DNA from 2 places in the Streptomyces platensis genome. Region 2 is predicted to be linked to the other one. Evidence: riboswitches for the same ligand, from Rfam matches in the RefSeq annotation. Region 2 holds a riboswitch; the other holds the start of a gene.
The links. Region 2 has a riboswitch for cyclic di-AMP ahead of CP981_RS23785 (C40 family peptidase). Riboswitches for the same ligand answer to the same signal wherever they lie in the genome.

Region 1 (5,403 bases), 1.7 Mb from region 2:
GGGGCGGGGGCGTGTCCATGTGCGCTTTCGATGAGGTGAGTGGTGTGGAGGGGACGGTGCGGCGCGGCGGACCGTCCGCTGTCGACGGTACGGGCTGCCGCCCGCGAGCGGTACGGGCCGGCGTCACCGCTTGTCGGCGGCGTCGACGGCGTCCCACAGATTCTCGTACCAGGGGCGCTGCGCCGCCCGCGCCCCCTTGGGTGCCGGGCCGGTGCCGGAACCGTCCGGGACGATATATCCGGCCTCGCCCGGCATGACGTAGTGCAGATGCCGGCGGGCCTGCTGGCGTACGAACGCGGGGTCCTGCCAGCGGGCCTTCTGCTCCCGCAGCCGGTCCAGCGCCGCACCGGCGTCCTGGGCCCTGCGGCGCTGCTCGGCGATGTCGGAGCGCTGGGAGACGTACTGCCTTATGGGATACGCGAGCGCGACGACCAGGGAGCACATCACCAGCGCCAGCAGGGCGGCACGGCCGGTGAGGCGGTTGCGGCGGGGCGGCCGGGCGCGGTAGACGCGGGCGGCGGCCTGCTCGCCGAGCGCCTTGAGTCGGGTCGCGGTCGAGAACCGGTCCGCGGGCACGTCGTCTCCCCTTCACTGACGGACGCCTGACTGCTTCAAGCAGGTACGTCCCCGGCAACGGTACGGGACCGTCGCCGGGGACGTACGGGGCGCGGGGCGATTGCCTCGCCCGTTCAGCCCCTGCTGCCCTGTCCGGCCTGGCAGCGGGCCGTCTTCGTCAGCTGCCGTGGCGGAAGCGCGGGAAGGCGGAGCGGCCGGCGTAGACCGCGGCGTCGTCGAGGATCTCCTCGATGCGCAGCAGCTGGTTGTACTTGGCGACGCGCTCGGAGCGGGCCGGGGCGCCGGTCTTGATCTGGCCGCAGTTGGTGGCGACGGCGAGGTCGGCGATGGTGACGTCCTCGGTCTCACCGGAGCGGTGCGACATCATGCACTTGAAGCCGTTGCGCTGGGCCAGCTCGACGGCGTCCAGGGTCTCGGTCAGCGAGCCGATCTGGTTGACCTTCACCAGCAGCGCGTTGGCGGAGCCCTCCTCGATGCCGCGGGCCAGGCGCTCGGGGTTGGTGACGAACAGGTCGTCGCCGACCAGCTGGACCTTGGCGCCGAGCTTGTCGGTGATGACCTTCCAGCCGGCCCAGTCGTCCTCGAACAGCGGGTCCTCGATGGAGACCAGCGGGTAGGCCGCCACCAGCTCCTCGTAGTACTCGGTCATCTCGGCGGCCGAGCGGTCCTTGCCCTCGAACTGGTACTTGCCGTCCTTGTAGAACTCGGAGGCGGCGACGTCCAGCGCGAGCGCGATGTCCTGGCCGGGGGCGTAACCGGCCTGCTTGATGGCCTCCAGGATGAGGTCGAGGGCCTCACGGTTGGAGCCCAGGTTCGGGGCGAAGCCACCCTCGTCACCGAGACCGGTGGACAGGCCGCGCTCCTTCAGGACCTTCTTGAGGGTGTGGTAGACCTCGGTACCCCAGCGCAGCGCCTCGGAGAAGGACTCCGCGCCGATCGGGGCGATCATGAACTCCTGGATGTCCACGTTGGAGTCGGCGTGCGACCCACCGTTGAGGATGTTCATCATCGGGACGGGCAGGACGTGCGCGTTCGGGCCGCCGAGGTAGCGGAACAGCGGGAGGTCGCTGGCCTCGGAGGCGGCGTGCGCGACGGCGAGGGAGACGCCGAGGATGGCGTTGGCGCCGAGCGAGCCCTTGTTGTCGGTGGCGTCCAGGTCGAACATCGCCTGGTCGATCAGCCGCTGCTCGGTCGCGTCGTAGCCGACGAGCTCCGGGCCGATCTGCTCGATGACGGCCAGGACGGCCTTCTCGACGCCCTTGCCGAGGTAGCGGTTCGGGTCGCCGTCGCGGAGCTCGATGGCCTCGAAGGCGCCGGTGGAGGCGCCGGACGGGACGGCGGCACGGCCGGTGCTGCCGTCGTCGAGGCCGACCTCGACCTCGACCGTGGGATTACCTCGCGAGTCGAGAATTTCGCGGGCTACGACGACGTCGATCGACGGCACGTTGTCTCCTTCGTGGGTGTCTGGCGTTCTGCGCATGAGCCTAACGGCCCCGGGCTCGTCCGCCTGCCCTTGGCCCGCTCCGTGGGACGGAACACCCCCGAAAACCTGCCCAAAGGCCCAGTACGCGGGACGTTTGGCACATTGTTCGCCGAACGGGAAAAGTCGCGGAACGGCGCCGGTCAGCGGCCTGCCGACGGCCGGGCGGGCCGGGTGCGGCCCGGAACATGAGAAGCCCCGCCACGGCGCGCTGGGGGGAAGGGCGCGCCGTGACGGGGCGGTCTCACGGAGGGAAAGGGGGCCCGCCGCTCGGGCCCTCAGGAGCCCCGGTGAGCTCCGGCTCAGACGTTGAGCTGCTGACCCGGGATGATCAGGTTCGGGTTGCCGCCGATGACCGACTTGTTGGCCTCGTAGACCGACTTCCAGTTGGTGCCGTGGGCCTTGGCGATCTTGGCGAGGGTGTCGCCCGCCTTGACGGTGTAGTTGCCGTGGCCGGTGGACTTGCGCTCGGCGGAGCGCGAGGCACGGTCCTGGGACGGGGCCTTCTTGACCTCCGGCTTGGCGGACTCCTGCTTCGGCGCGGACTTGGTCTGCGCGGAGGTGTCGACGTCGGGGGACGGACCGCCGGCGGTCAGGTTGCCCGCACCGGCGCAGGACCAGGCGCCCGGGCCCTGGATGGCGAGGAGCTTCTCGGCGGCGGAGATCTGCTGGGCCTTGCTGGCCAGGTCGGCGCGCGGCGCGTACTTGGTGCCACCGGCGGCGGCCCAGCTGGAGTTGGAGAACTGGAGGCCACCGTAGTAGCCGTTACCGGTGTTGATCGACCAGTTGCCGCCGGACTCGCACTGGGCGACCTTGTCCCAGGTGGCGACGGAGGCGGCGGAGGCGGAGGTGGCACCCATCATCGGGACGGCCACGGCGGCACCGGCGACACCGGCGAGGGTGGCGACGCGGACGGCCTTGGAGGGACGACGGTGCTTGCCCTTGAAGATCAGCATGGTTCGTTCGTTTCCTCACCGACGCCTACGAGGTGAGCTGTCGGGTTCGGGCTGATGAGTCGCCCGGCCGGGTACGCAAGCGCACCTGGCTTCACCCCAAGCCGGTTGACCCGTTTTCACGGGCGGGGCCGGCACTTACCTTGGGTCCCCCGCTCCTGCCTTCGGCGCTTGCGCGTCAAGTGCCTTCGACCACCGGCAGGATTCGGCGTGTGATCGAGGGGCTCGCTTTGGCGAGCGATCCTGACGTTAAGCAGTAATGCCCTTGGGGTTCAAACCCCACCATCTGAACCAAGTTGACCGTTTTTGATCACGGGTTGGTTACATATCCGCAGGTGAGGCCCGGTATGCCGGTGTTGCGCACACCGGACCCCACGAGAGTCAACGAGACCCTTGTCTCACTTTCCCAAAAGAGGGCGAAGGGTGCCGAACTACCCTGCGTTCCGCCCGAGATCGAGCTGCTGACCGGGCTGGATCAGGTCCGCGTCGGTGCCGATGACGCCCTCGTTGCGGTCGTAGAGCGCGGGCCATCCGCCGGGCAGCCGGTGGGCCGCGGCGATGGCTGACAGGCTGTCACCCGGGCGCACCGTGTAGTCGCCGCCGGCCGCCGGGCCCGTACGGTGCGCGTCATCGCCCCGCGAGGCGTGCCGGCCGCCGGACCTGCCGTCGTCACCCTTGGCGCCCCCGTCGCCCGCCTCGCCGCGGTGCTTGCCCTTGGCGGGCACCTCACGCGGCGTGCCGGTGCTGTCCGTGCGGCTGCCGTCCTCGGACGGGTCCGTGGAGGGGCTGCCGGACGCGTCGCCGTCGGACGGGGCATCGTCGGACGGGTCGGCGGACTGCGACGGGTCGTGATCGTCGTCCCGGTCGCCGGGCGTCGCCGGGTCGGACGGCTCCGGGCTCGTGGACGCGTCGCCGGGCTCACCGGAGTCCGAGGCGTCGGGCGACGGCGTCGCGTCGGACGGCTGCCCGCTCGGCTCGTCGTCCTTGCCGGCGGAGTCCCCGTGGTCGTGGGAACCGGAGGTGCCCCAGGGGTCGAGGGAACCCTGGGAGTCCGACGGGTCGGGCTCGGGGGTGCTGGTGCCGCCCGGGTCGACCTCCGGGGCCTTGCCGTCGCCGGTCAGCCCCGCGTTCACGGCACAGCTCGGCCAGGCGTCCGGCCCGCGGTCGTCGAGGATCGACTCGGCCACGGCGATCTGCTGGGAGCGACTGGCGTAGTCGGGGCGCGAGGCGTAGGCCGAGCCGCCGTAGTTGTCCCACATTTCCTGGGTCAGCTGGAGGCCGCCGTAGTAGCCGTTGCCCGAGGCGGCGCTCCACACGCCTGCGCTCTCGCACTGGGCGACCTTGTCCCAGGTCGCGGTGTCGGCGGCGTGTGCGCCGCTCGCCCCGAGGAGGGGGAGGGCGAAGCCGGCGCCGGTCACTCCCGCCGTGACAAAGATGGCCGGTGCCTGACGGGGGCGACGATGTCGGCCGTTCCCGGAACGCATGCGGATGCCTTTCGCGCGGCGGTTGAGTTGTCGACGAGCTCTTCGAGCTGCTCGACGAGGCTTCCGGCCGGCCGACGCACGCGAGCGGCACCGTTACAACGGTCCCCCACATCACCGCTTCGACCGATCGAGTGAAGCCTGTCGATCGTAGGGTCGAAAGGTAGCCGGGGTCACGGGTAGTCACAAGTCGGTGTAGCGGAGATCACGTAAAGGTCACGCAGTTGACTCTGCGTCACATATGGCCTTGTCGCTGGTCAGAGCCGATCCGGAGTGAACTCCACCGGAAGTGAACGCAGTCCGCGCATGATGAGTCCGCCGCGCCAGCGCAAATCATCCGGTTCCGCCGCAAGCCGGATGTCCGGGAGCCGGGCCAGCAGGGTCGCCAGCGCGGTCTGTCCTTCGAGCCGGGCGAGCGGCGCGCCCAGGCAGTAGTGGATGCCGTGCCCGTATCCCAGATGCTGGTTGTCACGCCGGGTCAGATCGAGCACATCCGGCTCGTCGAAGCGCGCCGGGTCGCGGTCGGCGGCGGCCAGCACCACCAGGACCGGGTCCCCCTCGGCGATCCGCTGCCCGCCGAGCGTCAGCTCCTCGGTCGCGAACCGCCAGGTCGCCAGCTCCACGGGACCGTCGTAGCGGAGCAGTTCCTCGATGCCGGTGGTGAGCAGCTCGGTGTCACCCGCCGCGATCGACTTCTGGAGCAGCTCCCGCTGGGCGGGGTGGCGCAGCAGCGCGTAGAGGCCGTTGCCGATCAAGTTCACGGTGGTCTCAAAACCGGCGAACAGCAGGATGAAGGCCATCGCGGCGGCCTCGTTCTCGGTCAGATGCTCACCGTGGTCGGAGGCCCTGATCAGGGCGGAGATCAGATCCTCGTCCGGCTCGGCGGTGTCGCCCAGGGTCTCGCGCTTGCGGT
Region 2 (5,403 bases):
CCACCGACGGCACCGTGCGCACCCAGTGGAACTCCGCCTACGGCAACATGGCGATCGTGACGGCGCCCGACGGCACCGAGACGTGGTACTGCCATCTCAGCAGCACCAAGATCCGCTCCGGGTCGGTCAAGGCCGGTGACCAGATTGCCTATTCGGGCAACTCCGGCAATTCCACCGGACCGCATCTGCACTTCGAGGTGCGTCCCGGCGGCGGCGCGGCGGTCGACCCGCTGCCCTGGCTGCGCGACCACGGCCTCGACCCGAACTGACCGCCGACGGCTCCGCCAAAGCCCCCGAGGCGTGTCCCCGGGGGCTTCCGGCTTCCGTTACAGCTTTTCCACCGGCGCATACCGCAGCAGCAGCCGCTTGGGCTTCTCGCCGCCGAAGTCGATCGTCGCCTCGGCGTTGTCACCGCTGCCCTTGACGCCGACGACCGTGCCGAGGCCGAAGCTGTCATGCGTGACGCGGTCGCCGATGGCCAGCGAGACGGCCGGGCGGTCCTGGGAGCGGCGGGTCGCAAAGCCGCTGGGGCCCTTGGCGCGCGACGACGAGAAGGAGGAGCCGAAGCCGCCTCCGCCGCCCGCCGACAGGCCGCCCATGGAGGCGGAGGGCGTCGCCGGGCCCGTCCGCTTCCACTCCACGTAATCGTCCGGGATCTCCTCCAGGAACCGGGAGGGCGGGTTGTACGAGGGCTGGCCCCAGGCGCTGCGCATCGTCGAGCGGGTGACATAGAGCCGCTCGCGGGCGCGGGTGATGCCGACATAGGCCAGCCGGCGCTCCTCCTCCAGCTCCTTGGTCTGGCCCAGGGAGCGCATGTGCGGGAAGACGCCGTCCTCCATGCCGGTCAGGAAGACGGTCGGGAATTCCAGGCCCTTGGCGGTGTGCAGCGTCATGAGGGTGATGACGCCGCTGCCTTCCTCGTCCTCGTCCGGGATCTGGTCGGAGTCGGCGACCAGGGCGACCTGCTCCAGGAAGTCCGAGAGGGTGCCCGGATTCTCCTCGCCGCGGTCCTGCTCGAACTCCAGGGCCACGGCGGCGAGTTCCTGGAGGTTCTCGATCCGGGTCTCGTCCTGGGGGTCGGTGGAGGCCTGGAGCTCGGCGAGGTAGCCCGTACGCTCCAGGACCGCTTCCAGGATGGTGGCGGGGCCGGCGCCGGACTCGACGATGGTCCGCAGCTCCTCCATGAGGACGTTGAAGCGCTTGACGGCGTTGGCGGAGCGGGCCGCCATGCCGTACGCCTCGTCGACCCGGCGCAGCGCCTGCGGGAAGGTGATCTTCTCGCGCAGGGACAGGGCGTCGATCATCGCCTCGGCGCGGTCGCCGATGCCGCGCTTGGGCACGTTCAGGATGCGGCGCAGCGGGACGGTGTCCTCGGGGTTGCTGAGCACCCGCAGATAGGCGAGCACATCGCGGACCTCCTTGCGCTCGTAGAAGCGCACCCCGCCGACGACCTTGTAGGGCAGCCCGACCCGGATGAAGATCTCTTCGAAGACACGGGACTGGGCGTTGGTGCGGTAGAAGACGGCGACATCGCCGGCCTTGGCGTCCTTGGCGTCCGTCAGCCGGTCGATCTCGTCGGCGACGAACTGGGCCTCGTCGTGCTCGGTGTCGGCGACATAGCCGGTGATCTTGGGGCCGGCGCCGGCGTCCGTCCAGAGGTTCTTGGGGCGGCGGTTCTCGTTGCGCTCGATGACGGCGTTGGCGGCGGACAGGATCGTCTGCGACGAGCGGTAGTTCTGCTCCAGCAGGATCGTGGTCGCGTCCGGGTAGTCCTCCTCGAACTGGAGGATGTTGCGGATCGTGGCGCCGCGGAAGGCGTAGATCGACTGGTCGGCGTCACCGACGACGCACAGCTCGGCGGCGGTTTCGGCGGGGCCGACCAGTTCGCGTACGAGGGTGTACTGAGCGTGGTTGGTGTCCTGGTACTCGTCGACGAGGACATGGCGGAAGCGGCGGCGGTAGTGCTCGGCGACATCCGGGAAGGCCTGGAGCAGATTGACCGTCGTCATGATGATGTCGTCGAAGTCCAGGGCGTTGGCCTCGCGCAGCCGTGCCTGGTACATCGCATACGCCTCGGCCAGCGTCTTCTCAAAACCTCCCCCAGACTCCGTCTGGGAGGTGCCCCCAGCCGCCGTCCCGGCGAAGGTCTCCTCGTCGATGAGCTCGTTCTTGAGGTTGGAGATCTTCGCGCTGAAGGACTTGGGCGGGTAGCGCTTGGGGTCCAGATCCAGATCGCGGCAGACCAAGGCCATCAGGCGCTTGGAATCGGCGGCGTCGTAGATCGAGAAGGACGAGGTGAAGCCCAGCTTCTTGGACTCGCGGCGCAGGATGCGGACGCAGGCGCTGTGGAAGGTGGAGACCCACATGGCGTTCGCGCGCGGGCCGACCAGCTCCTCGACGCGCTCCTTCATCTCACCGGCGGCCTTGTTGGTGAACGTGATCGCGAGGATCTGGCCGGGGTGGACATGGCGCTCCGCGAGCAGATGCGCGATGCGGTGGGTCAGCACCCGGGTCTTGCCGGAGCCGGCGCCGGCGACGATCAGCAGCGGGCCGCCGGTGTGCACCACGGCGGCCTTCTGCTCGTCGTTGAGCCCCTCCAGCAGCGCCGCCGGGTCGATGGCGGGGCGGGCGGCGCCATCGCGGTAATACGGCTCCCTGGGCGCGGGCGCGTCGAACCTCCCGCCGAAGAGGTCGGCGGGGATCTCCTCCGGGGCCGGGCCGTGCTCGTCCTCGGGGGGCGGGGGGTGCTCCTCCTCGCCCTTGTGGCCGAGGTCCGCCAGGAAGCTGTCGTCAAAGAGGCTGCTCATCGCCCACCGAGTCTAGGCCGCCGCACTGACAGTCCGCCGCGGAGTGGCGGATTGCGGGCCACCTCCGGGCGGTCCCCGGCGCAGCGCCAGGTCAGGAGGCCGGCGGCCGGGCGCCGGCCGGGCGGCGCTTCGTCTACCCGAATCCGACATCTGCCACAACAACCCCCGCATCGCGTTCAGGTCACGAAAAGGTTTCGGGCATATCGAACATCAGCCTTCACAGGAGCCACACGAGTTGGCTAACGTCCTCGCTCAGGCAGCCCGCCTCCCCGCGAACGACAGGTTCGCACGGGCCGCCGACGCCGAGTCCGGCCCTGCCCTCAGGCACCCGGAGCCGGGGACCCACCAGCACCACCGGGGTGAATCGATCCGTACGGCCGTCGCCAGTGGACGTCCGGACCGTAGGGCAAGCCTTCCGTCAGCGACACCGCCCGAACCCGACAGCTAACCCGGTAGGCGGTCCACGGAAGGAGTTGCCGGTCTTGGCGTCGCATCGCAAGCCGCGCACCAGCGTTCTCGCCTCACCCACAGGCCGCCGTACGGCGGCCGGGCTCACCACCGCCGCCCTCGCCTCGGTCACCCTGCTCTCGCAGTCCGCCGACGCGGCCCCCAGGGCACCCAAGCCCACCGTCGAAGAGGTCAAGCAGAAGGTCGACGACCTCTACCACCAGGCCGAGGTGGCCACCCAGAAATACAACGCCGCCAAGGAGCGCGCCGACGGACAGCGCCACACCGTGGACAGCCTGCTCGACGCCTCCGCCAAGCGCGCCGAGAAGATGAACGAGTCCCGGCGTCTGTTGGGCACCTTCGCCTCGGCGCAGTACCGGACCGGCGGCATGAACCCGACGGCGCAGCTGATGCTCGCCAAGGACCCGCAGCAGTTCGTCGACCGCAACCACCTCATGGAGCGGCTGACCGGCCGGCAGAAGCAGGCCGTCACCGACTACCAGGAGCAGCAGGCGGCGGCCACCAAGCAGCGCGCCGAGGCGACCCGCAGCCTGGAGCGGTTGCAGGCGTCGCAGGCCTCCCTCAAGGAGTCCAAGCGCTCAGTCCAGGACAAGCTGGCCGAGGCCCGGCAGCTGCTCTCCCGGCTGACCGCCCAGGAGAAGGCGCGGCTCGCGGAGCTGGAACGCCAGAAGGAGGCGGCGGCCAAGCGCCGGGCCGCGGAGGAGGCGCGCAAGCAGCAGGAGCGGGAGCGCCAGCGGCAGCAGGACGGCGGCGGCTCGACCGGAGGCTCCACCGGTGGCGGGTCCACGGGCGGCTCCACGGGCGACTCAGCCACCAGCAAGGGCGCCAAGGCGCTCGCCTTCGCCCGCGCCCAGATCGGCAAGCCGTACGTCTGGGGCGCGACCGGACCCACTTCCTACGACTGCTCGGGGCTGACCCAGGCGGCGTGGAAGGCGGCGGGTGTCGATCTGCCGCGGACGACCTGGGACCAGGTCAAGGTGGGCCAGCGGGTGGCCACCAAGGATCTTCAGCCCGGCGACCTGGTCTTCTTCTATGACGACATCAGCCACGTCGGCATGTACCTGGGCGACGGGAAGATGGTCCACGCTCCGAAGCCGGGCGCCAGCGTCCGGGAGGAGTCGATCTACTACATGCCGATATACGGGAGCGTCCGCCCGGGCTGACCCTGGCCCGCTCCCCCACCAGACCACCCCCCACGGTCACCCCCCACACGCCACCGCGCGGCCCTCGCTTCCGTATCCGGAGGCGAGGACCGCGCGGTGTGCCGTAGTGGGGCGCTCGTCAGGTCCAGAGCACCGCGATGAAGATGTTGGCCACGGTCAGGCCGCCGACCGCGCCGAAGAGCGGCTTGTCGACCGTCTCGTCGTCCCGCTTGACGTAGACCAGCGCCAGGATCACCACCAGGACGGCCATCTTGATGCCGAGCTTGATGTTGTTGAGCGGGTGGTCCTGGGCCTGGTTGAGGCCGACCAGCACGATGCCGGTGACCAGCATCGTCAGTGCGCCGTGCAGCATGGCCGGCACGAAGCGGGCGGTGCCCGCGCTCATCGCCTTCATCTGGGTCAGAAAGCCGCCCAGCAGGGAGGCGATGCCGATGATGTGCAGGCCGACGAAGATATTGGTTACTACGTCCATAGTGCTGGATCGTAGCCGCCGTATAGCACGGCCCTTCGGGCAGGGCGCCCACTATCGCCGCTTCGGTCAGGCCAGGCCGGTCCCGGCCGTACGGCCATGGCGCCGCGGTCACCCGCGTACCCGCCGCGGTCGAAAGCGGACAATGCCGGGCAAGCGCACTCACTGCCGCAACACCCAGGCTTAGCGTCCTCCTCCAGGCGGCCGACTCCCCGCCTCGCCGGTCTCCCACCGGCGTTCCGTCGGCCGCCCCCGCCGAGAGGTGCGGCGGCGGCCCGTTGCCCCCGTGACGGACCGCCGCCGGACCCGCGGCTCGAAGGGAAGGAAGTGACGGCCACCGTGGCCTCGCACCGCAAGCCCCGGCAGCATCCGCTCGCCTCGCTCACCGGTGGCGGCTCGCGCAGCGCGCGCACCGCCCGTACGGCCGCCACCCTGGCGCTGGCCGGTGCCGCCCCCACGTTCGGCCTCGCACAGGCGGCAGCCGCCCCCCTCACCC

Region 1: linked by a shared signal. The riboswitch ahead of CP981_RS15795 (LysM peptidoglycan-binding domain-containing protein) and the one ahead of CP981_RS23785 (C40 family peptidase) in region 2 are both predicted to bind cyclic di-AMP.

What each region holds. Positions count from the first base shown of each region.
Region 1 covers NZ_CP023691.1:3,621,631-3,627,033, forward strand. Annotated here, with positions in the region: gene CP981_RS15780 (DUF501 domain-containing protein) at 1-19, opposite strand, end outside; gene CP981_RS15785 (FtsB family cell division protein) at 124-576, opposite strand; gene eno (phosphopyruvate hydratase) at 734-2,020, opposite strand; gene CP981_RS15795 (LysM peptidoglycan-binding domain-containing protein) at 2,359-3,012, opposite strand; cyclic di-AMP (ydaO/yuaA leader) riboswitch at 3,020-3,189, opposite strand; gene CP981_RS15800 (LysM peptidoglycan-binding domain-containing protein) at 3,441-4,493, opposite strand; gene CP981_RS15805 (cytochrome P450 family protein) at 4,748-5,403, opposite strand, start outside.
Region 2 covers NZ_CP023691.1:5,356,764-5,362,166, reverse strand. Annotated here, with positions in the region: gene CP981_RS23795 (M23 family metallopeptidase) at 1-269, shown strand, start outside; gene pcrA (DNA helicase PcrA) at 327-2,807, opposite strand; cyclic di-AMP (ydaO/yuaA leader) riboswitch at 3,098-3,282, shown strand; gene CP981_RS23785 (C40 family peptidase) at 3,290-4,438, shown strand; gene CP981_RS23780 (hypothetical protein) at 4,557-4,910, opposite strand; gene CP981_RS23775 (C40 family peptidase) at 5,235-5,403, shown strand, end outside.